One region of the Pseudomonas sp. MDT1-17 genome, then DNA from elsewhere that is predicted to be linked to it. Evidence: predicted binding sites of a transcription regulator. Region 1 holds the regulator's gene; each other region holds the start of a gene.
The links. Region 1 encodes sigma-54, which starts transcription at its own class of promoters, with help from an activator protein. Its sites were predicted from a motif close to ANTGGCATNNANNTTGCTNT; they were not measured.
Positions count from the first base shown of each region.

Region 2: ACYZTX_RS11505 (CmpA/NrtA family ABC transporter substrate-binding protein) is a predicted target of sigma-54. The motif match lies at 5,418-5,437, and genes of this name have one in related genera.
Region 3: ACYZTX_RS06445 (pilin) is a predicted target of sigma-54. The motif match lies at 2,932-2,951, and genes of this name have one in related genera.

Region 1 is NZ_JBUBVM010000001.1:5,612,517-5,622,211, forward strand. It holds gene ACYZTX_RS25970 (KpsF/GutQ family sugar-phosphate isomerase) at 1-340, shown strand, start outside; gene ACYZTX_RS25975 (KdsC family phosphatase) at 340-864, shown strand; gene lptC (LPS export ABC transporter periplasmic protein LptC) at 872-1,444, shown strand; gene lptA (lipopolysaccharide transport periplasmic protein LptA) at 1,431-1,979, shown strand; gene lptB (LPS export ABC transporter ATP-binding protein) at 1,979-2,704, shown strand; gene ACYZTX_RS25995 (RNA polymerase factor sigma-54) at 2,888-4,381, shown strand; gene hpf (ribosome hibernation-promoting factor, HPF/YfiA family) at 4,456-4,764, shown strand; gene ptsN (PTS IIA-like nitrogen regulatory protein PtsN) at 4,777-5,241, shown strand; gene rapZ (RNase adapter RapZ) at 5,244-6,101, shown strand; gene ACYZTX_RS26015 (HPr family phosphocarrier protein) at 6,117-6,392, shown strand; partial or broken gene ACYZTX_RS26020 (hypothetical protein) at 6,364-6,638, opposite strand; gene pmbA (metalloprotease PmbA) at 6,715-8,061, opposite strand; gene yjgA (ribosome biogenesis factor YjgA) at 8,170-8,694, shown strand; gene tldD (metalloprotease TldD) at 8,743-9,695, opposite strand, start outside.
Region 2 is NZ_JBUBVM010000001.1:2,478,088-2,487,782, forward strand. It holds gene ACYZTX_RS11490 (protein kinase domain-containing protein) at 272-1,939, opposite strand; gene ACYZTX_RS11495 (nitrate/nitrite transporter) at 1,947-3,158, opposite strand; gene ACYZTX_RS11500 (ANTAR domain-containing response regulator) at 3,497-4,072, opposite strand; gene ACYZTX_RS11505 (CmpA/NrtA family ABC transporter substrate-binding protein) at 4,088-5,299, opposite strand; gene ACYZTX_RS11510 (quinone-dependent dihydroorotate dehydrogenase) at 5,528-6,547, shown strand; gene rmf (ribosome modulation factor) at 6,797-7,012, opposite strand; gene rlmKL (bifunctional 23S rRNA (guanine(2069)-N(7))-methyltransferase RlmK/23S rRNA (guanine(2445)-N(2))-methyltransferase RlmL) at 7,542-9,695, shown strand, end outside.
Region 3 is NZ_JBUBVM010000001.1:1,441,175-1,450,869, reverse strand. It holds gene ACYZTX_RS06455 (BON domain-containing protein) at 1-5, opposite strand, end outside; gene ACYZTX_RS06450 (IS4 family transposase) at 938-2,239, opposite strand; gene ACYZTX_RS06445 (pilin) at 2,469-2,885, opposite strand; gene pilB (type IV-A pilus assembly ATPase PilB) at 3,111-4,811, shown strand; gene ACYZTX_RS06435 (type II secretion system F family protein) at 4,814-6,031, shown strand; gene ACYZTX_RS06430 (prepilin peptidase) at 6,033-6,905, shown strand; gene coaE (dephospho-CoA kinase) at 6,902-7,525, shown strand; gene yacG (DNA gyrase inhibitor YacG) at 7,522-7,722, shown strand; gene ACYZTX_RS06415 (hypothetical protein) at 7,726-7,941, opposite strand; gene ACYZTX_RS06410 (energy-coupling factor ABC transporter permease) at 8,005-8,694, opposite strand; gene ACYZTX_RS06405 (TRAP transporter substrate-binding protein) at 8,940-9,695, shown strand, end outside.

The sequences.
Region 1 (9,695 bases):
CCAGGTGCAACGTGGCACGCTCCTCAAGGACGCGCTGATGGAAATGACCCGCAAGGGCCTGGGCATGACCGCGATCCTGGAGGCCGACGGCAAACTGGCCGGGATCTTCACCGACGGCGACTTACGCCGCACCCTTGACCGAACCATCGACATCCACCAAACGACCATCGACGAGGTCATGACCGTTCATGGCAAGACCGCCCGGGCCGATATGCTGGCAGCCGAAGCCCTGAAAATCATGGAAGACCATCGAATCAACGCGCTGGTGGTAGTCGACAAGGAAGACCGTCCGATCGGCGCCTTCAACCTGTCCGATCTGCTGCGCGCAGGAGTAATGTGATGAGCACCGACCTGTTGCAACGCGGCAAGAACATCAAGCTGGCGATTTTCGACGTCGATGGCGTACTGACCGACGGACGCCTGTACTTCCTTGAAGACGGCAGCGAATTCAAGACGTTTAACACCCTCGATGGCCAAGGCATCAAGATGTTGATGGCAGCCGGCGTGCAGACCGCTATCATCAGCGGCCGCAAGACCCCGGTGGTCGAGCGGAGAGCGAAGAACCTCGGTATTCCACACCTGTACCAGGGACGCGAAGACAAACTGGTGGTGCTCGACGAGCTTCTTGCCCAACTCAACCTAAGCTATGAGCAAGTCGCCTATCTCGGCGACGACCTGCCGGACCTGCCGGTGATTCGCCGCGTCGGGCTGGGTATGGCGGTGGCCAATGCTGCCAGTTTCGTCCGTGAACACGCCCACGGCATCACCCAGGCTCGTGGTGGCGAGGGTGCCGCTCGCGAGTTCTGCGAATTGATCCTGCGCGCCCAGGGCCGTCTCGATGCGGCCAACGCCGCGTACTTGTGAGCCAACTATGCTGAGCAAAAAGATTCGCAAATTCCTGGTGTTCGGTTGCATCGCAGCGATATTCGCGGCGGTCGGCTACTGGAACATCAGCCCGGAACGCTTCCTCGACCAGCCACTGGCAAAGGTCGATGAAACCGCGATCGACTATTACGCGGTCAACGCCCACAGCGTGCAGTACCTGCCGGACGGTAAACTGCAATACGAAATGACGTCCGACAAGGTCGAACACCTGAAGGCGACCGAAGTGACGCTGTTGACCAATCCGGATCTGAACCTATTCCGCGGCACCCAATTCCCCTGGCACGTCCAGAGCGAACGTGGCGAAGTCAATCCGGATGGCACTCAGGTCGAACTGATCGACTCGGTGCGAATCACGCGTTTCGACGAGAAAAACCGCAAGACGCTGATTACCACCACCCGCATGACAGTGTTCCCGCAGCAGCAATATGCGCAGACCGATCAACCCGTTAGAATCGACGGCGCTGGTGGTGTCTCGACTGGCAAGGGAATGAAGGCGTATTTGAAAGAAAGCAGGATACACCTGCTATCGAACGTAAGAGGACAGTATGAGGCTCGTTAAAACCCTCCCTATTTTGCTCGGCCTGAGCGCAGCACTGGGAAGCGTGAGCGCCTGGGCTCTGCCGGACGATCAACAGCAGCCTATCCGCATCCAGGCGGACGATGCCCAACTGGACGACAAGAACGGCATTGCCACCTATAAAGGTGACGTGATCATCACCCAGGGCTCGATGAAGGTCACCGGCAATACTGTGACCATGACCCGCACCCCAGCCGGCGATATCGACGTAGTGACTTCGGTGGGCAACCTCGCCTACTTCGAGCAACTGCAAACGGCAGGCGATACAAAGCCGGTTCAAGGCTATGGCGTCACTATCCAGTACCACGCCTCGCAAGACCGTGTCGTGCTGATCGACCGCGCCAAGGTCATCGACAAGGACGGCAACGTGACCCAGGGCGAGAAAATCGTCTATGACACCAACAAAAAGCTCGCCAGCGCCGGTCGCGCTACGGGCAGCAAGGTCACCGAGTCGCGTCCGCGGATCGACATGGTGATCCAGCCGAAAAAGAAAACCGAAGAGCAAAAGGCCCCGTAATGGCAACTCTGAAAGCTCAGCATCTGGCCAAGAGCTACAAGAGCCGTCAGGTCGTGCGCGACGTCAGCCTGTCGATCGACAGCGGTCAGATCGTCGGCCTGCTGGGTCCCAACGGCGCCGGCAAGACCACCTGTTTCTACATGATTGTTGGCTTGGTACAGGCCGATCAGGGCCGCGTACTGATTGACGATCTGGATGTCAGCCACCAGCCTATGCACGGTCGTGCGAAGGCCGGTATCGGCTATCTTCCGCAAGAAGCATCGATCTTCCGCAAACTCTCGGTAGCCGACAACATCATGGCAATCCTCGAGACCCGCAAGGAGCTCGACAAGACCGGTCGTCGCAAAGAGCTGGAAAGCCTGCTGCAGGAATTCCACATCAGCCACATCCGCGACAACCTCGGCATGAGTCTGTCCGGTGGTGAACGCCGCCGCGTGGAAATCGCCCGGGCACTGGCCACCAACCCGAAATTCATCCTCCTCGACGAACCGTTCGCCGGCGTGGACCCGATTTCGGTGGGCGACATCAAGCAGATCATCTATCACCTCAAGGCCAAGGGCATTGGCGTATTGATCACTGACCACAACGTCCGTGAAACCCTGGATATCTGCGAAACTGCTTACATCGTCAACGATGGCCAGCTGATTGCCGAAGGTGACTCTGCCACCATCCTGGCCAACGACCTGGTCAAGGAAGTGTATCTGGGCCATGAGTTCCGCCTGTAAGCACTGAGGTGTCTGGCTAGTCGACCGAGCGCTTGTCTCGATAAAAATCAATACTTTTTTATTGTTACAGCGCTCTAGGCAAACGTTGCAGTTTCAGGCATATAATTTGCTTATGTTTGGCGCCCCGGCGCCCTGTAGTGGATGGCGCATGTGCGCCGGCGAATAAGGTGTTAAGCCCCTGCCATGAAACCATCGCTAGTCTTGAGAATGGGCCAGCAGCTGACGATGACACCGCAGCTGCAGCAGGCCATCCGGCTGCTCCAATTGTCGACCCTGGACCTGCAACAGGAAATCCAGGAGGCCCTGGAGTCAAATCCGATGCTCGAACGCCAGGAAGAAGGCGACGACTTCGATAACGCCGACCCCTTGGCCGACAAAGCCGAACAGCCACCCAACGCCGATGTTTCGGAACCTTCCTACCAGGAAACCGCCCCGACGGTGGACAACCTTGAGGAAGGCGACTGGAACGAGCGCATTCCCAACGAGCTGCCCGTCGATACCGCGTGGGAAGACGTCTACCAGACCAGCGCCAGCAGCCTGCCGAGCAACGATGACGACGAGTGGGATTTCACCACCCGCACATCGGCCGGCGAAAGCCTGCAAAGCCACCTGCTGTGGCAACTGAATCTGGCACCGATGTCCGACACCGATCGCCTGATCGCCGTGACCCTGATCGACTGCATCAACAATCAGGGCTACCTGGACGAAACCCTCGAGGAGATTCTCGAAGCCTTCGATCCGGAACTGGACATCGAACTGGACGAAATCGAAGCCGTCCTGCACCGCATCCAACAATTCGAACCCGCTGGCATCGGCGCCCGTAACCTGGGCGAATGCCTGCTGCTGCAATTGCGTCAGTTGTCTGCCAAGACCCCTTGGCTGGTCGAGGCCAAACGCCTGGTCACCGATTACATCGACCTGCTCGGCAGCCGCGATTACAGCCAGCTGATGCGTCGCATGAAGCTCAAGGAAGATGAACTGCGCCAAGTGATTGAACTGGTCCAGAGCCTCAACCCGCGCCCAGGCTCGCAAATCGAGTCCAGCGAAGCCGAATACGTCATTCCCGACGTGATCGTACGCAAGGACAACGAGCGCTGGCTGGTGGAACTGAACCAGGAGTCCGTGCCGCGACTGCGCGTCAATGCTCAATACGCCGGTTTCGTGCGCCGCGCCGACACCAGCGCCGACAACACTTTCATGCGTAATCAGTTGCAAGAGGCCCGCTGGTTTATCAAGAGCCTGCAAAGCCGCAACGAAACCCTGATGAAAGTAGCCACTCAGATCGTCGAGCATCAGCGCGGATTTCTTGAATACGGCGACGAAGCCATGAAACCGCTGGTCCTGCATGACATCGCCGAAGCGGTGGGCATGCACGAGTCGACGATTTCACGGGTGACCACGCAGAAATTCATGCATACCCCACGGGGCATATATGAACTGAAATACTTTTTTTCGAGTCACGTCAGCACCTCTGAGGGCGGTGAATGCTCGTCTACGGCGATCCGCGCGATCATCAAAAAACTGGTTGCGGCGGAAAATCAGAAAAAGCCGTTGAGTGACAGCAAGATCGCTGGTTTACTGGAGGCACAAGGCATTCAGGTGGCTCGCCGCACCGTCGCCAAGTACCGCGAATCCCTAGGGATCGCGCCTTCGAGCGAACGCAAGCGGTTGATGTAGAGCCACGCCACAGCGTTCCAGTGGCAGGCATTTCTGCCTGCCGCTTTATGCACTGGCAACGAAGGAGAAGCTGTATGCAAGTCAACATCAGTGGACACCAACTGGAAGTGACCGAACCTCTTCGCACCTACATCGGCGAAAAACTCGAACGATTAGAGAGGCATTTCGACAAGATCACCAACGTGCAAGTCACGATGACGGTCGAAAAGCTCAAGCAGAAAATCGAAGCCACGCTGCATATTCCCGGCAATGAAGTGGTCGCAAACGCGGAGCATACCGATATGTACGCGGCGATCGACGCACTGACCGACAAGCTGGATAAACAACTCAAAAAGCATAAGGAAAAGACCCAAAGCCTCCTCCAGGGCGCGACCGGTCGTTAACACTCCCAACCCATGATCCGACTTGAAAGCATCCTGACCCCCGGCCGTTCCCTCGTGAACGTGCCGGGCGGCAGTAAAAAGAAAGCCCTCGAGCAAATTGCCAACCTTATCCACCGCGAAGTGCCGGATCTGGAGATGCAAGATGTTTTCGAGGCTCTGATTGCCCGTGAAAAACTCGGTTCCACCGGTTTTGGCAACGGCATCGCCATTCCCCACTGTCGCCTGAAGGGTTGCAACTCGCCTATCAGTGCCTTGATGCACCTCGACGCCCCCATCGATTTCGACGCCATCGACGGTGCCCCGGTTGACCTGCTGTTCGTTCTGCTGGTCCCGCAAGCTGCCACCGATGCGCACCTGGAGCTTCTGCGCCAGATCGCCAGCATGCTCGATCGTAAGGAAGTGCGCGAAAAACTGCGCAGCGCCCCGAGCAATGAAGCCTTGTATCAGGTTGTCCTGGACGAGCAAAACGGTCAGTAATCATGCGCTTGATCATCGTCAGTGGCCGCTCCGGCTCAGGTAAAAGTACCGCGCTCGATGTTCTCGAGGACAACGGCTACTACTGCATCGACAACCTTCCCGCCGGCCTGTTGCCGGAACTGGCCGAACGCGCGTTGATTCACACCGAGCTGGCACAACCGCTGGTTGCCGTATCCATTGATGCGCGCAACTTGCCAAGTCACTTGTCGCGGTTTCCAGAGTTGCTGGAAGAAGTGCGCAGCCGGCATATCCAGTGTGATGTGCTTTATCTGGACGCCGACGAAGAAACCTTGCTCAAACGCTTCTCGGAAACCCGCCGGCGTCACCCGCTGAGCAGTGCCAATCGCTCACTGGCCGAAGCCATCAACGATGAAACCAACCTGCTCGGGCCGATTGCCGACCTCGCCGATCTGAAAGTAAACACCACCAACCTGAACCTGTATCAGCTGCGCGATACCATCAAGCTGCGCTTGCTGAACCAGCCGGAGCCCGGTACTGCATTTCTGGTGGAGTCTTTCGGGTTCAAGCGTGGCATGCCGGTGGACGCCGATCTGGTGTTCGACGTGCGTTGCTTGCCCAATCCCTATTGGAAGCCAGAGTTACGCGATCATTCCGGGCTCGATCAACCGGTCGCCGAGTACTTGGCGGCGCAACCGGATGTTGAAGAGATGTTCCAGGATATTTCCACATACCTGCTCAAATGGCTGCCACGCTTCGCCGCCAGCAACCGTGCTTATGTCACCATTGCCATTGGCTGCACCGGCGGGCATCACCGCTCCGTCTACCTGACCGAACGTCTGGGCCAGGCCTTGCAAAAAACCCTGAAGAACGTCCAGGTTCGCCACCGCGACCTCAGCTAAAGGATTCACACCGCGATGCCTGCTCTGGAAATTGAAATCATCAACAAACTGGGCCTGCATGCCCGCGCTTCTGCAAAATTCGTTGGCGTCGCCGGTGAATACAAGGATTGCGCGATCAGAGTAGGACGCACACCGGAATCCACGGTCGACGGCAAAAGCATCATGGCAATGATGATGTTGGCCGCTGGCAAGGGCACCAAGATCTACCTGAGCACCGAAGGCGAAAAGGCTGATGAGGCGCTGCAGGCATTGTTGGCTTTAATCAACGACTACTTTGGCGAAGGCGAGTAAGTACTCGCCCTGTAGCAGCTTCAGGCCAACAAAACCCGATCAGCAGCCCAAGACTTGCAATCTTGTCGTGACCACTGCGGCGCGACTCGGGAATCTTCATACCAGCGCAATCACCAGACCTTCCGGCACATCCTGCAAGGCGATGCCCATGGCCAGGCTATTGGCATCGGGCATGCCACCGCCCGCCGATACACCCACCGCCATGCCTTCGGGGATGTTGTGGGCGATGATGGCAAACACAAACAACCCCGAGAAAATCAACGCAAAAAAAGGCGCGCCACCCAACGATGGGTGGCGCGCCTTTTTGTTTAACGGTGAAGCCTTAGCTACCCGCTACCGTCATCCGCTCGATCAGCACCGAACCTGTGCGAATGTTGCTACGCAATTCCAGGTCGTTACCCACCGCAACGATCTGTTTGAACATGTCGCGCATATTGCCAGCGATGGTGACTTCCTGGACCGCAAACTGGATTTCGCCGTTCTCGACCCAGTAACCCGCCGCGCCACGGGAGTAATCGCCGGTGACCATGCTCAGGCCCTGGCCCATCAATTCTGTTACCAGCAGGCCGCGACCCATGCGGCGCAACAAGGCTGCCTGGTCTTCGTCGCCATGGCTGACGAACAGGTTGTGCACGCCGCCGGCATTCGCGGTGCTCGGCATCCCGAGCTTACGGCCGGAGTACGTGCCGAGAATGTACGACACCAACTCGCCGTTTTCGACGAACGGTTTGGCGTAGGTCGCCAAACCGTCTCCATCGAACGCCGAACTGCCCATGGCGCGCATCAGGTGCGGACGCTCATCGAGGGTCAGCCATTCCGGGAACAACTTCTGCCCCAGCGTGCCTTCGAGGAACGATGATTTGCGATACAGACTGCCGCCGGAAATCGCCGAGAGGAAACTGCCGAACAAACCACCGGCCAGTTCCGCGGAAAACAGCACTGGCACTTCACAGGTCGGCACCGGACGCGCGCCCAAACGGCTCGCCGCCCGTTGCGCGGCACGCTGGCCGATGCTCACCGGGTCGGCCAGCAAGCTGCCCTGACGGTTGACGTCATACCAGTAATCGCGCTGCATCTGGCCGTCGGCCTCGGCGATCATCACGCAGCTCAGGCTGTGCCGGGTCGACGCATAACCACCGATAAAACCGTGGCTGTTGCCGTAAACGCGGCAGCCCTGATGAGTGCTGAGGGTGGTGCCGTCGGCGTTCTTGATCCGGCTGTCGGTGGCAAACGCCGCCGCTTCACAGCTCAAGGCCATTTCGATGGCTTGTTCCGGGGTGATGTCCCATTGGTGGAACAGGTCGAAATCCTGCAGATCCTTGGCCATCAGCGCGGCGTCCGCCAGGCCCGAAGCTTCGTCTTCGGAAGTATGCTTGGCGATGGCCAATGCGGCGGCGACGGTTTCGCGAATCGCCTCCGGACCGCTGGCAGAGGTGCTGGCCGAGCCTTTGCGCTGGCCAACGTACAAGGTGATGCCAAAGCCCTGATCGCGGTTGAATTCGACGGTTTCGACTTCTCGCTGACGCACCGAGGTCGACAGACCCTGCTCCAGGGATACCGCCACTTCACAGGCACTGGCGCCCTGGCGCTTGGCTTCAGCGATGATCTGCTCGACTTGTTCTTGCAGTGCCGGCAACGCTTGTGGGCCGACGCTTTCAACTGCACTCATGCTGTTCTCCACTCAAATTCTGCTTTCGGCTGGGGCCTTCGAGCGACCGGGCCGGACAAGCGGCCCCCGACTGGTTATCATGGCGGCGTTTCTTTGCGGACGGCCACCATGGTTGATTCTTACGACGACTCCCTCGATACGGGAGAAAAAAGCAAATCCCAGGTTAAACGCGAGCTTCATGCTCTGGTTGACCTCGGCGAGCGCCTTACAACGCTCAAGCCTGACTTGCTGGCAAAACTGCCGTTGACCGACGCTATGCGCCGGGCACTGGCCGATGCTCCCAAGCACACCGCGAATATCGCGCGTAAACGGCACCTTATGTTCATCGGCAAACTGATGCGCGATCAGGACACTGACGCCATTCTGACTTTGCTCGATCAACTCGATGCCTCCACTCGGCAGTACAACGAACGTTTCCATGGCCTGGAACGCTGGCGCGATCGCTTGATCGCGGGCGACGATGCGGTCCTGGAGAAGTTCGTCGTCGACTACCCGGAGGCTGATCGCCAGCAATTGCGCTCCCTGATCCGTCAGGCCCAGCACGAACTGGCGACCAACAAGCCACCGGCATCGAGCCGTAAAATCTTCAAGTACATCCGTGAACTGGACGAGACTCAACGCGGTTTGCGTTAAATCTCGAATCGGGTGAGCTGCATTGCAGTTCACCCGAAGCTCCATTCCTCAAGATCCTGTGCCACCCACAGTGATCGCATCGATTTTCAGCGTTGGCTGGCCGACACCCACCGGCACCGACTGCCCATCCTTGCCACACGTCCCCACACCGCTGTCCAGCGCCAGATCGTTACCGACCATCGACACCTTGCTCATGGCTTCCGGGCCGTTGCCGATCAACGTCGCGCCTTTGACCGGGGCAGTAATCTTGCCGTCTTCGATCAGGTACGCCTCGCTGGTGGAGAACACGAATTTGCCGCTGGTAATGTCCACCTGGCCGCCGCCAAGGTTGGCGCAGTAGATGCCGCGTTTCACCGAGGCGATGATTTCCGCCGGGTCGCTTTCGCCCGCCAGCATGTAGGTGTTGGTCATGCGCGGCATTGGCAGGTGCGCGTAGGATTCGCGGCGACCGTTACCGGTACGGGCCACCCCCATCAGACGGGCGTTGAGCTTGTCTTGCATGTAGCCTTTGAGTACGCCGTTTTCGATCAGCGTGGTGCACTCGGTCGGTGTGCCTTCATCATCAACGCTCAGGGAACCGCGACGACCGGCCAGCGTGCCGTCATCAACAATGGTGCACAGCTTGGACGCAACCATCTCGCCCATGCGCCCGCTGTAGGCGGAACTGCCCTTGCGGTTGAAGTCGCCTTCCAGGCCGTGGCCGACTGCTTCGTGCAGCAACACGCCGGACCAGCCCGAACCCAGCACCACCGGTAACGTACCGGCCGGCGCAGGGATGGCCTCGAGGTTGACCAGCGCCTGACGCAACGCTTCACGGGCATAGCCCATGGCACGGTCATCGCTGAGGAAATAACGGTAATCGGTACGACCACCACCGCCATGCCCCCCGCGCTCACGGCGACCGTTCTGCTCGACGATCACGCTAACGTTAAAGCGCACCAACGGTCGTACATCGGCGGCCAGGCCGCCATCGGTGGAGGCCACGAGGATTCGCTCCCAGA
Region 2 (9,695 bases), 3.1 Mb from region 1:
CCCGCCTCATCAGGGCTGTCAGGTCTTGCTCGACACATTTTGCGCAAACAAAAAAAGGCGTCCCGCTAGTTGCCTAGCGAGGACGCCTTTGTCCTGGTCCCGTTCTCTCGGGAAGCGCATCCTTCGTCGTTGAAGGCTGGGCTTTATAGTTGATGAGAGAGGTAATGCAGTGGTTGTGCCAAGTTCTTCAGGGGCCCGGATTTGTTGGGTTTTGGCGCGGTCTCAAATCGAAGGGTGTGATTTATTGCACCGAATCAAAGCGCCTTGCCCATTAATGGAGCGCCACAACCAGCAGCACCAGATTCACCAGCAATGACGCCAGCGCCAAGGTCCGCCAGACCTTCAATGGCTCGCGCTCAAGCAACGGTCTGGGTCGCACGCTCAAGCTGTGTCGCTCACCCTGTTCCAGCAGCAGCAACCATTCTTCCGCCGTTTCAAATCGCTGACCCGGATCCACCGCCACGGCGCGCTCCAGACTTTGCGCGATCCATTCCGGCAGGTCGGGTCGATAGCGACTGGCACTGACAGGAATTCCGAACCGGGGGCGCTGGAAAGCTTCGATTTCGCCGTAGGGATAATGCCCGGTGAGCAGGAAGTACAAGGTCACGCCGACGGCATACAGGTCCTGTTGCGGTGTCGGTGTTTCCCCGCGAAAGGCTTCCGGCGCGATATAGCTGGGCGTTCCGGGCAGGGCAGAAGGCTGATCTTCGGACAGGCCGGGGCAGTAGGCGAGGCCGAAGTCCAGTAGGCGTAATTCGCCGTCGTCCCCCAGCAGCAGGTTCTCCGGTTTGATATCGCGATGGAGAATCTGCCGTCTATGCAGCATGCCAACCGCTCGCAACAGGCGTTCGGCCAGATCCTGCCATTGGGGCAGAGGCAGCGGTCCGACATCTGCGTGCAACGCAGCCAACGTAGATCCGGAATATTCGCGCATCACGTAGTACAAATGCTGACGCTGACTGGCGGCATGGACTTCAGGGAAATGCCGGCCGGCCACGCGTTTGAGAAACCATTCTTCCGACAGCAATGCTTGCCCGGCCAAGTGATCGTCGCGCAGCGCACCGGGCAAGGTTTTCAGCAGCCAGGGTTGTTGTTGCCCGTCGCGTACCCGATAGAGCAACGACTGCTGGCTCTGAGCGAGTATGCCTTCGACTTGCCAACCCTCGAACGTCTGACCCGGTTTCAGTGCTGGCGGCAGCGGCCATTGCTGCAAATGAATCAACGCATCGCCGATACTCGTTTCACCGAGGGCATCGACCCGCACCAGCAAGGCGCTGGCGTTATCCTGGCTGCCGGCCAGATGCGCCGCGTTGACCAAGGTCTGCGCCGCGCTGTTCAGATCTGGCTGATCGCGCAGAATCGCGGCAATCGCGGTGTCGCCCAGCACGGCCCAGATGCCGTCGCTGAGCAGCACGAAGCTCTCATTAAGGCGCAGTTCGCCATCGAGAAAATCCAGCACCAAATGCTGATCGAGCCCGAGCGCCCGCTTGAGCACATGCTGCATGCCCGGTTGGTCCCAGACGTGATCCTCGCTGACCCGCTGCAACTGATCGGCGTGCCAGCGATAAACCCGGCAATCGCCGACATGGGCCAGGGTAAAACGCCTACCGCGCATGACCAAAGCACTGACAGTGGTCAGTAGCGGTTGCCCACCGCCGTTGGCCTGTAGCCAGCGATTTTGCGCCAGTAGCAGGCGATCCAGCGCTTGAGCGACGCCCCAGGTTTCCGGTGTGGCGTAGTAATCCAGCGCCAGGGCCTGCAACGTCGAGCGGGCGGCGAGGCCACCGTCGGCGCACTGGCTGACGCCATCGGCGATGGCGAAGAGGTAACCCTTGCTCGCTGCCAGCGCCGGGGCCGGGGTCACCAGGCGCAGGGCGTCCTGATTCTCCTCGCGAGGGCCGATGGCGCTGGCTTCGGCAAAACTCAGTTGCAGGCTCATTCAGCCCTCACACCCGGGCAGCGGTGACGGCAGCCGAACCCCAAGTGGTTCTCCAGCGACGTTTTACGCCGTGCAGACCGAACCAGGCGAGGACGCCGAGGCTGGCGAACAACCACAGCGCCAACTGATAGCTGCCAGTGCTTTGCTTGATCGCGCCCATGCCTGCCGCGAGGGCGAAACCACCAATGCCGCCGGCCATGCCGATCAGTCCGGTCATTACGCCGATCTCCCGACGAAAACGCTGCGGAACCAACTGGAATACCGCGCCGTTACCCGCACCCAAACCGAGCATGGTGCACACGAAAAGTGCCAATGCTGCGTAGGAACTCGGCAAGTTGAAACCGACCGCGGCGATGCAGACTGCCGCCACCGTGTACATCCCCAATAGCGTGCGAATCCCGCCGAAGCGATCTGCCAGAGCGCCGCCCAACGGACGCATCAAACTGCCGCCGAACACGCAGGCTGCGGTGTAATAGCCGGCGGTCACCGGGCTGAGGCCATATTGGTCGTTGAAATAGCCGGGCAGAGCGCTGGCCAGGCCGATGAAGCCGCCGAAGGTCACGCTGTAGAAAAACATGAACCACCAGCTGTCGCGGTCGCCCAAGGCCTTGAAGTAGTCGGACATGGACTTGGCTTTCGGCCGCTCAGGCGCGTTTTTGGCCAGCCAGGCGAAGACGATGATGGTCAGAATCAGCGGGATCAGGGCGAAGCCGAACACGTTGCTCCAACCAAATGCAGCGGCCAGTACCGGGGCGATCAGTGCCGCGAGTACGGTGCCCGAGTTACCAGCACCGGCGATGCCCAAGGCTTTGCCTTGGTGTTTTGGCGGATACCATTGTGACGCCAGCGGCAGGGCGACGGCGAAGGACGCGCCGGCCATGCCGAGGAACAGGCCCAGCAGCAGCGCTTGCTCGTAGCTGTGAATGCCGTGTTTCCAAGCGACGAACAGGGCGCAGATGACGATCACCTGGCCAATCAGCCCGGCGGTTTTTGGCGACAGGCGATCAGCCAGCAAGCCCATTACAAAGCGCAATACGGCCCCGGCCAGAATTGGCGTGGCCACCACCAGCCCGCGCTGTTGGGTGGTCAGGTGCAAGTCGGCGGCGATTTGCACCGCCAGTGGGCCGAGCACGTACCAAACCATGAAGCTCAGGTCGAAATAGAGGAAGGCCGCGAACAATGTCGGGGTATGGCCGGATTTCCAGAAGCTTGAATTCATCGCGCACCTCAGCTGTTAGGAGTCTCGAGAAGGAGTCATGAGCTTGCAGGTGGGGCGCCGCATCGGCCGCACCACCGGCCCCGGTCTCTGGGGCCAAAACAAAAAAACGCCGCCACCGGATTCGCCATGGGCAAATGAGGTGAGCGACGTCTTTGTCGTAGGTGGGGCAACCGCCGTTGGTTACCTGTAGCGATTACTTAGCGAGATCTGTGCCAACAGGCGAAAACCGAGTTGCGGCCATTCGCGAGCAAGCCCGCTCCCACATGGATCTTTGGTGTACACAAAACCTGTGGGAGCGGGCTTGCTCGCGAAGGGGCCTTCAACGGCACCACAAAACCTCAGCCGAGCAACTCGCTCATCGCGATGATCTGTTCCGCCACCTGAATCAGCTTCTGCTGCCGACTCATCGCCTGGCGGCGCATCAGGGTGTAGGCCTCTTCCTCGTTGCAGTCCTTCATTTTCATCAACAGCCCTTTGGCCAGCTCGATGCGCTTGCGCTCGGCCAGTTGCTGGTCGCGGGCGTTGAGTTGGGCGCGCAGGGCCTGGTCGCTTTCAAAGCGTGCCATGGCGACGTCGAGAATCGGCTGCAAGCGCTGTGCGTGGATGCCTTCGACGATGTAGGCACTGACCCCGGACTTGATCGCCTGACGCATCACATCGGGGTCATGTTCATCGGTAAACATCACAATCGGCCGCGGTTGGTCGCGGCTCACCAGCACCACTTGCTCCATCACATCGCGGCTCGGTGACTCGGTATCGATCAAAATCACATCCGGACGCACCGTTTCGACGCGTGCAGGCAGGTCGATGGTCAGGCCCGACTCGTCGATCACCTCGAACCCGGCTTCGGTCAGCGCCGCCTTCAGGCGACCGACTTTCTTCGCGGTGTCGTTGATCAGCAGGATACGCAACATATTCGCAGTCTCCTGTCAGCGGCTGGCGAGAAGGGGCGAGCTGTCGCTCATGGCGTGCAGCTTGAAACTGCGGGCATAGCCGGTGGGGTCCGAGCCGTCCCAGACCTTGCCGTCGATCAACTGGCTGCTGCGCATTGCCTGATCGGGGGTGGCGACACCCACCGCCGTGGCGGCCTCTCGATACAAGTCTAGTTGCTGGACCTGACGGGCCACGCCGAGGTAGTCCGGGTCATCGCGCAACAAACCCCAGCGGCGGAACTGGGTCATGAACCACATGCCGTCGGACAAATAAGGCAGGTTGACCTCGCCGTCCGCATGGAAACGCAGGGAGTGCGGATCCTGCCAACGATTACCGAGGCCATCGGCGTAGTCACCGAGCAGCCTCGGCGCGATGCAGTCGAGTGGCGCGTCGAGGTATTCGGGCGCACTCAACAGCTTCGCAGTGCTGCAGCGATTTTCCGTGCTTTGTTCGATGAAGCGGCTGGCTTCGAGGATCGCCATCACCAGCGCCCGGGCGGTGTTGGGGTATTGCTCGACAAACGCGCGGGTGCAACCGAGGACCTTTTCCGGATGATTGGGCCAGATGGTCTGGGTGGTGGCCATCGTGAACCCCAGGTTCTGCTGCACCGCACTGGCGGACCATGGCTCGCCGACGCAGAAGCCATTAATGCGTCCGGCTTGCAGGTGCGCGACCATTTGCGGCGGCGGCACCACCACGCTGTTGACGTCCTGCAGCGGATGGATACCCTGACTCGCGAGCCAGTAATACAGCCACATGGCGTGAGTGCCCGTAGGAAATGTCTGGGCGAATGTGAGTTTTGGGCGACTTTGGTGCACGTGGCGGTCGAGTGCTTCAGGACTGGTCACGCCCAGGGCCTGTAAGCCATGGGAGAGATTGATGCTTTGGCCATTCTGATTCAGGCCCATCAGCACCGCCATGTCGGTCGACGCGACACCGCCGATGCCCAAATGCACGGCGTAGATCAAACCGTACAGGCTATGGGCGGCGTCGAGTTCGCCACTGACCAGTTTGTCCCGCAGGTTGGCCCAGGACGACTGACGCTTGAGATTCAGGGTCAGGCCATAAGGTTGGGCGAAGCCCTGCGTGGCGGCGACCACCACGGAGGCGCAGTCACTCAGGGCCATGAAGCCGAGGTTGATTTCGGTCTTTTCCGGGGCATCGCTGCCGTTGACCCAGGCCAGAGGGCCCGCTGTGGTTTCATTCATGGCTAAACACCTTCCAAAAAAAAGCGTCGTCCCAGTCCCTCGCGCAAGCAAAGCCAGGTGACGACGCCATTGTCCTTCCACTCATCCCGCCGTTGGCATGAGTGCATATGCCTGTGACGGTGCAAGGCATATGCCATCGCTCACTGATTTTGTCGCGCGCCTCGCCTGCAACCTCGATGCCCGGCTATAATCGCCGCCACTTTTCGTAGCCCAGAGTCAAACCCGCCCATGTACACCCTGGCCCGTCAGCTGTTGTTCAAACTTTCCCCGGAAACCTCCCACGATCTGTCCCTGGACCTGATCGGCGCGGGCGGGCGTTTGGGCCTTAACGGCTTGCTGTGCAAGGCGCCGGCGAAAATGCCGGTGACCGTCATGGGCCTGGATTTCCCGAACCCGGTAGGTCTGGCGGCCGGTCTGGACAAGAACGGCGCGGCCATCGACGGTTTTGCGCAACTGGGTTTTGGTTTTGTCGAAATCGGCACCATCACCCCGCGTCCGCAACCAGGCAACCCCAAGCCACGAATTTTCCGTCTGCCGGATGCCGAGGCGATCATCAACCGCATGGGGTTCAACAACCTCGGCGTCGATCACCTGCTGGCCCGAGTGGCGGCGGCCAAGTACAAGGGCGTGCTGGGTATCAATATCGGCAAAAACTTCGATACCCCGGTTGAGCGGGCGGTCGACGACTACCTGATCTGTCTGGACAAGGTCTACGCCCACGCCAGCTACGTGACGGTCAACGTCAGCTCGCCGAATACCCCGGGCCTGCGTAGCCTGCAGTTCGGCGATTCGCTGAAGCAATTGTTGGCGGACCTGGCTACGCGCCGCGCTGAACTGGCGCTGCGCCACGGCAAACATGTCCCACTGGCGATCAAGATAGCGCCGGACATGACCGACGAAGAAACCGCTGAGGTCGCGCAAGCTCTGATCGAAACCGGGATGGACGCGGTGATCGCCACCAATACCACATTGAGCCGCGTCGGCGTTGAAGGCATGCAGCACGGCGAGGAGGCGGGCGGTCTGTCCGGCGCGCCGGTTCGCGACAAGAGCACTCACACCGTGAAGGTGCTGGCGGCCGAGTTGGCCGGTCGCTTGCCGATCATCGCCGTGGGCGGCATTACCGAAGGCAAGCACGCGGCTGAGAAAATCGCTGCGGGGGCGAGCCTGGTGCAGCTCTATTCCGGCTTCATCTATAAAGGGCCGGCGTTGATTCGTGAATCCGTAGACGCCATCGCAGCATTGCGCTAACCCCTGTGGGAGCGGGCTTGCTCGCGAAAGCGATTTAACCTTCAAAGATGATGCTGACTGAAACAACGCTTTCGCGAGCAAGCCCGCTCCCACAGGGAATGTGTTTGCAGCTCGAGGTGAGTTTTTGCAGGCATAAAAAAGGGCTCCTCGAAGGAGCCCCTGGGCCGAAGCCCGCCGCCCGGATGGGGCGTGCGTGGTTAAGTCATTCAGTCATCAGATTGTCGTGTCGGAGTGTGTTAAGCCCTGTAATTAGCCGACGGCGTGAAGTTCGTTGAGTCTATGGATTCCCGCAGTGCCGGTCATACCGTCCCAGTTGTCGCCGCGTCCTTCTCGCCAGCCGTTAATCCAGGCTTGGCGTACCGACGGTAGAGTAAATGGGCAAAGCTCACGGGATTTGCCACCAACGCCATATTGATATCCGCGCAAAAATGCTCTTTCCAACGGATCACGCTTAAGTCTTCTCATAGGGTGTTGCCCTCACTTGTTGACTGTATTTATCGCGTCGACCTCAATTGAGGTCTGGCAGAAAAACTCCTGCCGTTGGGGCTCGCTGCCGGCGTCGCGAGCCAAGGTGTTGACGTCATTGCGGCGTCAACCTGTGTTGAGTTCTAACCAATGCGTCACATCGAGGGAATGATCGTTTTGTCATAAGGACGTAACTATTAAGGTGGTATGGCCATAAGTAACACGATGTTGTCCCGTGTTTATTGACAAAACCCCGGTATGATCGGCCCTGCGCTGCATGATGGATTAAATACCTAAGTGAGAATGCCTCCTGTTGAGCAGGGGAACTATTCGACGAAGGGTCGACTTATGACATTTTGTTGCATCAACTTTTTTATCTGCCTTTGCATCTAAGCTCTTTTAACCCGAGCAGCAAGGGTGGAACGGCACACCTTCGTGCCACGCGGGCGCTCTTTTAGAAAAGCGCCTGATTGAAAACCGGGCCGGCAATGCGTTGTCGGTTCACTTAGCCAAAGGCTCTGAAATTCCAATGTCCGATCAATTCGAAATCTTCCTCACTTGCCCAAAAGGCCTTGAAGGCCTGCTCATCGAGGAAGCCGTCGGGCTTGGCCTTGAAGAAGCGCGTGAGCACACCTCTGCCGTGCGCGGCATGGCAACCATGGAAACCGCTTATCGCCTGTGCCTGTGGTCGCGTCTGGCGAACCGGGTGCTGCTGGTGCTCAAGCGTTTCCCGATGAAAGACGCTGAAGACCTCTATCACGGCGTGCTCGATATCGAGTGGCAAGACCACATGCTCAATGACGGAACCCTGGCCGTCGAGTTCAGCGGTCACGGCTCGGGCATCGACAACACCCATTTCGGTGCCTTGAAGGTCAAGGACGCCATCGTCGACAAACTGCGCACACCGCAGGGCGACCGTCCCTCCATCGACAAGCTCAACCCGGACCTGCGCATTCACCTGCGCCTGGATCGCGGCGAAGCGATTCTCTCCCTCGACCTCTCCGGCCACAGCCTGCATCAGCGCGGCTATCGCTTGCAGCAGGGCGCGGCGCCGCTGAAGGAAAACCTCGCGGCAGCGATCCTGATCCGTTCCGGCTGGCCTCGCATTGCGGCCGATGGCGGCGCGCTGGCTGACCCGATGTGCGGTGTCGGTACGTTCCTGGTGGAAGCGGCGATGATCGCCGCCGACATGGCGCCGAACCTGCGCCGCGAGCAGTGGGGCTTCACCGCCTGGCTCGGTCACGTCCCGGCGCTGTGGAAAAAACTCCACGAAGAAGCCACCGAGCGTTGCGCCGCCGGCCTGGCCAAGCCACCGCTGTGGATTCGCGGTTACGAAGCCGATCCGCGCCTGATTCAACCGGGCCGCAACAACGTTGAACGTGCCGGCCTGAGCGAGTGGATCAAGATCTACCAGGGCGAAGTTGGCACGTTTGAGCCACGTCCGGACCAGAACCAGAAAGGTCTGGTGATCTGCAACCCGCCGTACGGCGAGCGTCTGGGTGACGAAGCGAGCTTGCTCTATCTCTACCAGAACCTCGGCGAACGTCTGCGTCAGGCCTGCTTGAACTGGGAAGCGGCGGTATTCACCGGCGCCCCGGACTTGGGCAAGCGCATGGGCATCCGCAGCCACAAACAGTATTCGTTCTGGAACGGCGCCTTGCCGTGCAAATTGCTGCTGATCAAAGTCACGCCGGACCAGTTCGTCACCGGCGAGCGTCGCACTCCGGAACAGCGTCAGGTCGAGCGCGAGCAAGCCGAAGTCGAAGTCGCCGACAACGATGTGGCACCGGGCAAGTACGAGAAGTACAACAAGAACGGTAATCCGATCAAACCGGCACCGGTGGTAATCGAGCAGCCGCGCTTGAGCGAAGGCGGGCAGATGTTTGCCAACCGTCTGCAAAAGAACCTCAAGGCCCTCGGCAAGTGGGTCAAGCGTGAAGGCATCGACTGCTACCGCGTCTACGATGCCGACATGCCGGAGTACTCCATGGCCATCGACCTGTATCAGGATTGGGTGCATGTCCAGGAATACGCCGCGCCGAAATCCATCGATCCGGAAAAAGCCTCGGCGCGTATGTTCGATGCCCTGGCCGCGATTCCGCAGGCCCTGAATATCGACAAGAGTCGCGTGGTGGTCAAGCGTCGCGAGCGTCAGAGCGGCACCAAACAGTACGAACGCCAAGCGGCACAGGGCAAGTTCGTCGAGGTCAACGAAGGTGGCGTGAAGCTGCTGGTGAACCTCACGGATTACCTCGACACCGGGTTGTTCCTCGACCACCGGCCGATGCGCATGCGCATCCAGAAAGAGGCCGAAGGTAAGCGCTTCCTCAACCTGTATAGCTACACCGCGACCGCCAGTGTTCACGCAGCCAAGGGCGGCGCACGCAGCACCACCAGCGTCGACTTGTCGAAAACCTATCTGGACTGGGCGCGTCGCAACCTGTCGCTGAACGGTTTCTCTGACAAGAACCGTCTGGAGCAGGGCGATGTAATGGCCTGGCTCGACGCCTGCCGTGACGAGTACGACCTGATCTTCATCGATCCGCCGACCTTCTCCAACTCCAAGCGTATGGAAGGGATCTTCGACGTGCAGCGCGACCAGGTGCAATTGATCGATCTGGCCATGGCGCGTTTGGCACCGGGCGGCGTGTTGTACTTCTCCAACAACTTCCGCAAGTTCCAG
Region 3 (9,695 bases), 4.2 Mb from region 1:
TTCATACGAGTAACTCCTGTTTTTCTAGAAAGTCTGCTGCGTGTCTTGTCAGCAGGGTTACTGGGTATATTGCGAACGCTGTGCCAACTTTGAGACTGAAAATAAATCCTTATAAAACAACAAGTTACTTATTAGTCTGATTTTCGGAATCATGCAAATTGCATGACTTCGAAATTATCGACATGCAAGTTGCGGGTTTTGCCGCAGGCCTAAGGCCATGAATTGTCGGGGTTTTCTTGTTTTTCGAAACTCGAGGGTGTCGTTCCAACAAAAAGCCCCGCTTTTCAGGGCGTAATGCTGTTCACTTAAGCTCGATGTTTCCAGGCACACACATATGCGTAGCGAGGGGGCGGTGGAACAAGAGCAAAAGCGAGGCGGCCGACCGACCTAGCTTTTGTTGATCGTGTACATATCCGTGGCTGCGGTCACGACCGCCTATGGTTCCGCTTTTACAGCGGGTCACTTGGAAAAGCCCCAAGTAACCAAGGGCTCTTGCCCCTGACGTTCGGTGCCTCGCTTAGGCTCGGCATGCCCTCGCTCCGGTCCCGCTCCGTGGGCCCGCCGCCATCGGCCATCCATGGCCGGGGGCGGCTAACCCGGCATCCATGCCGGGTTGCCCACTGCGCAGAACCTCCACTCGGCCTCTCGAGGGGGCGTGCACCGCAAACGCCAAAGCGAGGCGGCCTACCGGCCGGCCTGGCTTCAAGTGACCGCATTTCCCTGTAGGAGCTGTCGAGCGAAGCGAGGCTGCGATCTTTTGATCTTGCCGTTGCTTCTGCCGTCGCTGTTGCTTTAGCTGTAGATCTGCCGCCCCTTTCCCAGAGGCCGAACGCAGGCGTTGCGCAGGGGCACCGAATGGCGGGGCAAGAGCCCTTGGTTACTTGGGGTTGGGCGGCATTCCGTATTTCCAAGTGACTCGCTGTAAAAGCCAGCCCTTTCAAGGTGTTTTCCCTTTATGGGCTTTGAGCACTCGATCGGTCGACACATGAGCATTCGCAGCCTTTCCCTCCAACCACTCCTTGGGCTTGGCGATTTTGGGGCCGCGTATGCTTTTGGCAACCTGTTTGGGCTTGATATTCCTTGCCAGCGCCAACAAGCGCTGTGCCAGCGTTTCTGAGGTCGATTGAAGTGACAGATAATCCGACGGTAACGCGATCTGCATGCCCTCATAACCACTGCGCACTTGCACTGCCAAATGGAAAATCGATGCCTCCCATCCCTCTGGTTGCGTCTGGCGATGAGCCTGTTCAACGCTGCGCTTAAGTACTGACAAAACGTTGTAAGCCAACACGGCCGCGGCAAATCCCAGCAGAGCCGCCTTGGGGTTGCCCAGGCTTTCGATTTCACTGTCCAGCACCGATTCCAGGCGCTGGAACATCCCTTCGATACTCCAGCGACGACGATACAAATCGGCGATTTGCTCAGCGGTGATGGTGTCGGGCAAGTTGCTCCAGAACAACAGCATGGTGTCGCCTGATTCGGTAGCTTTTTGCAGGTTCAGTTCAACACGCCGCCACTGACGTCCGCCTTTCACTTCGATGGTTTGCTCGCGCACGCTTCCCGCCTCGACCGCGACAGGTTCTTGCCAGTCGCTTTCCTGAAGCAGGCGCGGATGCTTACTCGGCTCACGAATAATGAAAGAAGCGCCAGCGTCTTCGCAGGCCTCCATGACCGGGAGCGTGCAATAGAGCCGATCAGCCATCCACAACTGGCCCCTACTGGCGTTTTCCAGCAACGGCAGCACGCCGACGCGCTCACTGGCATAAGCATCTTCACAGGGCTGAAGATCGACGACCTGGTCGAGATCAGGGTCGTAAACCACGACCGAAAAACCAGGCCGGGCGGCGCCTCGTTCACGGCGCAAAGCGCTCAGACGTTTTTCGCTGGAAGGCAGGTGATTGCCGTCAACGACCCGCAGTTGCCAGCCAGGCAAAATGGCCGAACAGCCCAACTCTTCAATCGTCGGTGCCAAACGTTGTGCACTGCCGGCTACCAAGGCGCGCAGCAGCGCAGGCTCTGTGCGGCTGACCTTGTCATAGAGCGCCGCCAAGCTGACAGGAAGATCCATCTGCCGTGCGGCGGCATGTAGCGACGGCCGCAAACCCAGTGAAACAAGGGACATAAGCTCAACGATGGTCGAAAATAAAAGCTCACGCGGGTACTGTCGTTGACGATGCTCTTCGAACACCTGATCGACCCACTCAGCTGTAACAGCCTGCTCCAACACCAATTTGGCCATGACACTGGCCGGTGCTTTTTTCTCGAACCGCGCTAAAACCTCTTCCCACATCGTCTCGTCGCCCTGACTGGAGTTTTGGGAGATTCTAAACGAAGACCTTGAAAGGGCTGGCTGTAAAAGCGAAACCGCCAGCCGCCGTGACCGCAGAAACGGATATGTACCCAACCTTAAGTGAACAGCATTATGCTTTTCAGGGCGGGGCTTTGCCTTTCAAGAAAACTGCCGAGCGTTATGTTGCCGAACCTGTGCAACCTGTAGGCAAGAAGTCCTGCTGAGCGGTGCTGGTGCAAACCCAGCCAGTCGTCGAACGCGTCAGCGTGACCGTCTTGCCTAAAACCGGTGCAGGCGCGTTAACGATCGTACAAACAATGCTCCCAGTACCATCAGTGGCTGTACCGGACGCTGCCATCGTGCAGTTTGAAGTTGTGCTAGCCCCACCAATTGCTGCCACATTCGCCGGGCTGGTCCCGTTATTCATAAGTTCTTCAAATGGCACTTTCAACGCCGAAATCTCCGCTAGGCCAGCGGTGACCTTGGCCTTCGCCTGATATTTGGAGTACATCGGCAACGCAAACGTCGCCAGAATCCCGATGATCGCCACCACGATCAACAGCTCGATCAGGGTAAAACCTTTTTGAGTATTCATAGACAAGCTCCGTGCATGAGTCGAAATCTCATGATCTGAACTAGCCGCAGCACAGCCCATGCCAAGCCCCTCGCCCCGTGTTGTCGGGGCGTGTGATCGACACAAACCCCTTTCCTACTCCCAGAGTCCGCACTATCTGACACTTTTTGTCACCCGAATGCCGCTGGTTTGGTTCCTCCGCTTGACTAGGCTATAAGTCATGAACTGTCTGCGTCCGGTATCCCAATGAATGACATCGCCCTTAGCGGTCTGGCCAAGCAATTGGTCCTGGCCGAGCTGCTCACTGACAAAAGCGCGCAACAGGCGTATCAGCAAGCCCAACGTGATAAATCCCCCTTGGTCAGCTACCTGGTGCAGAACAAGCTGGTGAAAAGCCGCCAGGTCGCCGAGATCGCGTCGGAACACTTCGGCATGGCACTGCTTGATCTCAACTGCCTGGACAAGGACACCCAACCCAAGGGTCTGGTCAGCGAGAAACTGATCCGCCAGCACCGCGCCCTGCCCCTCTGGCGGCGCGGCAACAAGTTGTTCGTGGGCGTTTCCGACCCGACCAATCATCAAGCCATCAATGACATCCAGTTCAGCACCGGGCTGAACACTGAAGCCATCCTGGTGGAGGAGGATAAACTCAGCGACGCCATCGAAAAATTCTTCGATACCCCAGGCACCGGCCTGGAAGACATGGCCGATGTCGACCTTGATGGTGTGGACATCGAGTCGATCGATGACAACAGACAGGACGCCATCGCCGGCCAGGATGCCGATGACGCGCCGGTGGTGCGCTTCGTCCACAAAATGTTGCTGGACGCGATCAAAAGCGGCTCTTCCGACCTGCATTTCGAACCCTATGAAAAAACCTACCGCGTGCGGATGCGTACCGACGGTATTTTGCGTGAAGTCGCCAAACCACCGATTCAACTGGCCAATCGCATCGCCGCGCGGCTGAAAGTCATGGCCAGCCTCGACATCTCCGAACGACGCAAACCCCAGGACGGGCGGATCAAGATGCGGCTATCCAAGAGTAAGTCCATCGACTTCCGGGTCAACACCCTGCCGACCCTGTGGGGCGAGAAAGTGGTGATCCGGATCCTCGACCCGTCCAGCGCTCAAATGGGCATCGACGCCCTCGGCTACGAGCCCGATCAGAAAGACCTGTACATGGCCGCCCTCAAGCAGCCACAGGGGATGATTCTGGTGACCGGGCCCACCGGCTCGGGCAAAACCGTGTCGCTCTACACCGGGCTGAACATTCTCAATACCGTGGACATCAACATCTCCACCGCCGAAGACCCGGTGGAGATCAACATGGAAGGCATCAACCAGGTCAACGTCAATCCCAAGCAGGGACTGGGCTTTGCCCAGGCGCTGCGCTCGTTCCTGCGCCAGGACCCGGACGTGATCATGGTCGGCGAGATCCGCGACCTCGAAACCGCCGAAATCGCCATCAAGGCCGCCCAGACCGGGCATCTGGTGCTGTCGACCCTGCACACCAACAGCGCCGCCGAAACTCTGACACGCCTGCACAACATGGGCATTCAGGGATTCAACATTGCCACCTCGGTCAGCCTGATCATCGCCCAGCGCCTGGCGCGCAAATTGTGCAGCCATTGCAAGAAACCCATCGAAATTCCCCGGGAGGCGCTGCTCAAGGAAGGCTTCCCCGAGGAACGCATCGGCTCATTCACGATCTATGAGCCAGTCGGTTGCGATCACTGCAACAACGGCTACAAAGGCCGAATCGGGATTTATGAAGTGGTGAAGAACACACCGGACCTGCAACGGCTGATCATGGCCGAAGGCAATTCACTGGAAATCGACATCCAGATGCGTAAGGACGGTTTTAACGACCTGCGTACGTCGGGCCTGCTCAAGGCCATGCAAGGCATCACCAGCCTTGAAGAAATCAACCGGGTCACCAAGGACTGAATATGGCGGTCAAAGCAGCAAAAATCAGCGTCTACGCCTGGGAAGGCACAGACCGCAAAGGCACCAAAATGACCGGTGAGTTGAGCGGTCAGAACCCGGCGTTGATCAAGGCCCAGTTGCGCAAGCAGGGCATCAACCCTGGCAAGGTACGCAAGAAGTCCACCTCGATTTTCAACATGGGCAAGCGCATCAAGTCCCAGGACATTGCCCTGTTCACCCGGCAGATGGCGACCATGATGAAAGCCGGTGTACCGCTGTTGCAGTCCTTCGACATCATCGGTGAAGGCTTCGATAACCCGGCCATGCGCACACTGGTCGACGAGGTAAAACAGGAAGTTGCGGCGGGTAACAGCTTCGCCGCTTCCTTGCGCAAAAAGCCCAAATACTTCGATGAGCTCTACTGCAACCTGGTCGATGCCGGCGAGCAGGCCGGTGCTCTCGATACCTTGTTGGAGAGAGTGGCGACCTATAAGGAAAAGAGCGAAAGCCTCAAGGCCAAGATCAAGAAAGCCATGACCTACCCGCTGGCGGTGGTGTTCGTTGCGGTCATTGTGACCGGGATTTTGCTGGTCAAAGTGGTGCCGCAGTTCGAATCGGTGTTCAAAGGGTTTGGCGCCGAATTGCCGGCCTTCACCGTGATGGTCATCGGCCTGTCGGAGTTCATGCAGCAATGGTGGTGGGCGATGCTCGGCGTACTGATCGCGGCGATCTTCGGCGTGCGCCACGCCTTTAAAACGTCGCCGGGTTTTCGGGACTGGATGGACACCTGGTTACTTAAACTGCCGCTGATTGGCACGCTGATGTACAAGTCTGCCGTGGCCCGTTACGCCCGCACACTGTCGACCACCTTCGCCGCCGGGGTGCCGCTGGTGGAAGCCCTGGATTCGGTGGCCGGCGCGACGGGCAACATCGTATTCAAGCGTGCGGTGCTGCGTATCAAGCAGGACGTATCCACCGGTATGCAGCTGAATTTTTCCATGCGCACCTCCGGCATCTTTCCCAACATGGCGATTCAGATGACCGCCATTGGCGAAGAGTCCGGCGCGCTGGACGACATGCTCGACAAAGTCGCGAGCTTCTACGAGGACGAAGTGGACAACATGGTTGATAACCTCACCAGCCTGATGGAGCCGTTCATCATGGTGGTGCTGGGTGTTATCGTCGGCGGCCTGGTGGTTGCGATGTACCTGCCCATCTTCCAACTCGGCACAGCGATCTGACATGCCCTTGAACGACATTCTGACCCTCTACCCGATGGCCTTCGCGATCGCAGCCATGTTGGTCGGCCTGCTGATTGGCAGCTTTCTCAACGTAGTGGTCTGGCGCCTGCCAAAAATGCTCAACCGCGAATGGTGCCAGGAGGCCCGGGACGTTTTGGGCTTGCCAGGCGAGACACCGCTGCCGACCTTCAACCTGATGCTGCCCCATTCCCAGTGCCCTCATTGCGGCCATCGAATCCGCGCCTGGGAAAACATTCCGCTGCTCAGTTATCTGTTTTTACGGGGTCGGTGCTCGAACTGCGCGGCAGCGATCAGCAAACGCTACCCGCTGACCGAACTGGCGTGCGGTCTGCTCTCGGCACTCATCGCCTGGCATTTCGGTTTCGGCTGGCAGGCCTGCATGGCACTGGTCCTGAGCTGGGGGTTGCTGACGATGAGCCTGATCGATGCCGAGCACCAACTGCTGCCTGATGTGCTGGTGCTGCCACTGATGTGGCTGGGACTGATCGTCAACAGCTTCGGGCTCTTCGTGTCCCTGCATGACGCAGTGTGGGGCGCGGTGGCCGGCTATATGGCGTTGTGGTCGGTGTTTTGGCTGTTCAAGCTGATCACCGGCAAGGACGGCATCGGCCACGGCGATTTCAAGTTATTGGCCATGTTCGGGGCCTGGGGTGGCTGGCAGATTTTGCCCCTGACTATCCTGCTGTCATCGCTCGTGGGGGCGATCATCGGGGTGATTTTACTGCGCCTGCGCAACGCGAAAACCTCGACACCGATCCCCTTCGGACCCTTTCTGGCGATTGCCGGCTGGATTGCCTTGCTCTGGGGTGGTCAAATAACCGACTTCTATTGGCAGTTTGTCGGTTTGAAATGAATACCCCTGTGGAAAAACCCTGGATTCTCGGCCTGACCGGCGGCATCGGCAGCGGCAAAAGCGCGGCGGCCCAGCACTTCATCGACCTGGGCGTGCATGTGGTGGACGCTGATCATGCGGCGCGTTGGGTGGTAGAACCGGGGCGCCCGGCACTGGCAAAGATCGCCGAACACTTCGGCCCCGGCGTCTTGCAAGCCGACGGGCAACTGGATCGCGCTGCGTTGCGCAAACTGATCTTCGAAGTGCCAGAGGAACGCCGCTGGCTCGAAGCGCTGCTGCATCCGCTGATCGCCAAGGAAATCGCCGATCACCTGGCCAAGGCACAATCACCTTACGCGATTCTGGTTTCGCCGCTGCTGATCGAGTCCGGGCAGTACGCCATGACCCAACGGGTCCTGGTGATCGATGCCCCGGAACAGCTACAGATCGAGCGCACCCTGCAGCGTGACCAGACCAGCGAGCAACAGGTCCAGGCGATCCTCAAGGCCCAGTCCAGCCGACAGGACCGCGTGAGCCACGCCGACGAGGTGGTGGTCAACGACCGCGACCTCGCCTGGCTGCACAGCGAGGTCGAACGCCTGCATCACTTTTACCTTACTTTGCCTGGAGGCCAGTCATGAGCCAAACCCCAACCGTCGATTGCCCAACCTGCGGCGCCCCTGTTGAATGGAGCCCCGAGAGCAAATTCCGGCCATTCTGTTCGGACCGTTGCAAGCTGATTGACCTGGGCGCCTGGGCATCGGAAGAACACAAGATTCCCGTCAGCCCGGATGCCGAAGACGAACTGTTCAGCGAAGACTTCGACCCGCGCCACTGATCTTCAAGGCCGCATAAAACCGTAGTCCTGGCTGTCATCGAGGTTTTCCGCAAGAAAACGCAACTCATCGGCCAGGTCTTCGGCGCTGCGCACTGCCTTGCTCTGTTGCACCACTGCACTGAGCAAGGCGCGCAGGCTCAACCCCGGATCAAACCCCATTTCCTGCGCCCCATCCAGACTCTGGCGCAACTCCTGCCTTGCCCATTCGTAGACACTCATTTCGATGCTCCTGAAGGTTTTCCCGAGCATGGATTCGTGAGCGTTTTTTGGATTTGATGTGGATCAAGATTTGGGATCGTCGTCTTTCCAGGGTGCCGAAAGGTAGCGAGTGCGGTTGAACGTTTCCAGCCACTCAGGGCAAAACACCACCAGCGCGCTGACCACCATGCCATTGATAAATGCTTCCGGGAAAATCAGCAGCCACAGATAACCGACAAAATCTTCCAGCCAATACGGCATGGCGAAACGTTCGTTGAACCACAGCAACCACAGCGCCAACAGCAGGCAAAGCAACGCCGACAACGCAGCCGAAAAAAAACCGGACACGAAGATATACACAAAGGGATTACGCGGTTGTGCACGCTCCACCAGGATCGCGCAGCACTCGGTGACCAGCACCGGCAGCAGAATCAGCAGCGCCCCGTTGACCCCCATCGCCGCCAGATCTTGTCGCCCGAGCAGCACTAATCCCGCTTGCGCGACCAACCCGCCGACAATTGCCAGCGGCCAATCGAGCAACAGGGTGACGGCGGTCATGCCGATAAAGTGGTAGGACACGCCGGTATCGAAGTCTTGTCGCACCAGCCAGAGCATGAACAGCGCGAACACCGTGCCGAACAACAGATGTTGGCGGCGCCTGTCGCTGAACAGTTCGACCCACGGTGCTCGCGCAACGGCCCAGATCAGCACCGGTACATAGATCAACCACCCAGCAGTGAGGGTTTCAGGTGACAGTAACTCGGCGCCGATCATGGGCGAACCTTCTCCGGCCCCTGGGCCCATGCAAGCGCAAGATCGGTCGATAACACTGTTCTATCTTTCACGCGGCTCCCCTCCTGACCTCCCTCAGTCTACACCGGCGGTTCTGACTGCCCATGTCGCTCGCAAATACCCGTCCCGACGACCAATGGTGATTTATTGCCTAGACTCCTTTTGTCCATCGTGCAGATGCAGTTCAGACATCAACTGCACGAAATAACAACAAGGGGAACATCTGAATGCTCAAGTCATTGTGGAACGCAGTTGCCTGCACGCTCGCGCTTGGCGTGTCGAACCTGGCGCTGGCGGCTGATCCAATCATTATCAAGTTTTCCCATGTCGTCGCCGAACAGACGCCCAAAGGCCAAGGCGCCCTGCTGTTCAAGAAGCTGGTTGAAGAACGTCTGGCGGGCAAGGTCAAGGTAGACGTTTATCCGAACTCTGCGCTGTTTGGCGATGGCAAGGAAATGGAGGCGCTGTTGTTAGGCGATGTACAGATTATTGCGCCGTCGCTGGCCAAATTCGAACAATACACACCCAAGTTGCAGCTATTTGATTTGCCGTTCCTGTTCAACGACATCTCGGCAGTAGACCGCTTCCAGCGAAGCCCTGAAGGCCAGGGACTTCTGAAGTCCATGGAAAGCAAAAACATCACCGGACTTGCCTATTGGCATAACGGCATGAAGCAGCTGTCCGCCAACAAGGCGCTGCGTGAACCAAGCGATGCCCGTGGCTTGAAGTTCCGCGTGCAGGCCTCGGCCGTGCTCGAGGAGCAATTCAAGGCGGTGCGCGCCAACCCTCGCAAGTTGAGCTTTGCCGAGGTGTACCAGAGCTTGCAGACCGGTGTCGTCAATGGCGCGGAAAACCCTTACTCGAACATCTACAGCCAGAAAATGTACGAAGTGCAAAAGTTCATTACCGAGTCCGACCATGGCTTGCTGGATTACATGTTGATCACCAACACCAAGTTCTGGACTGGCCTGCCGCCGGATGTG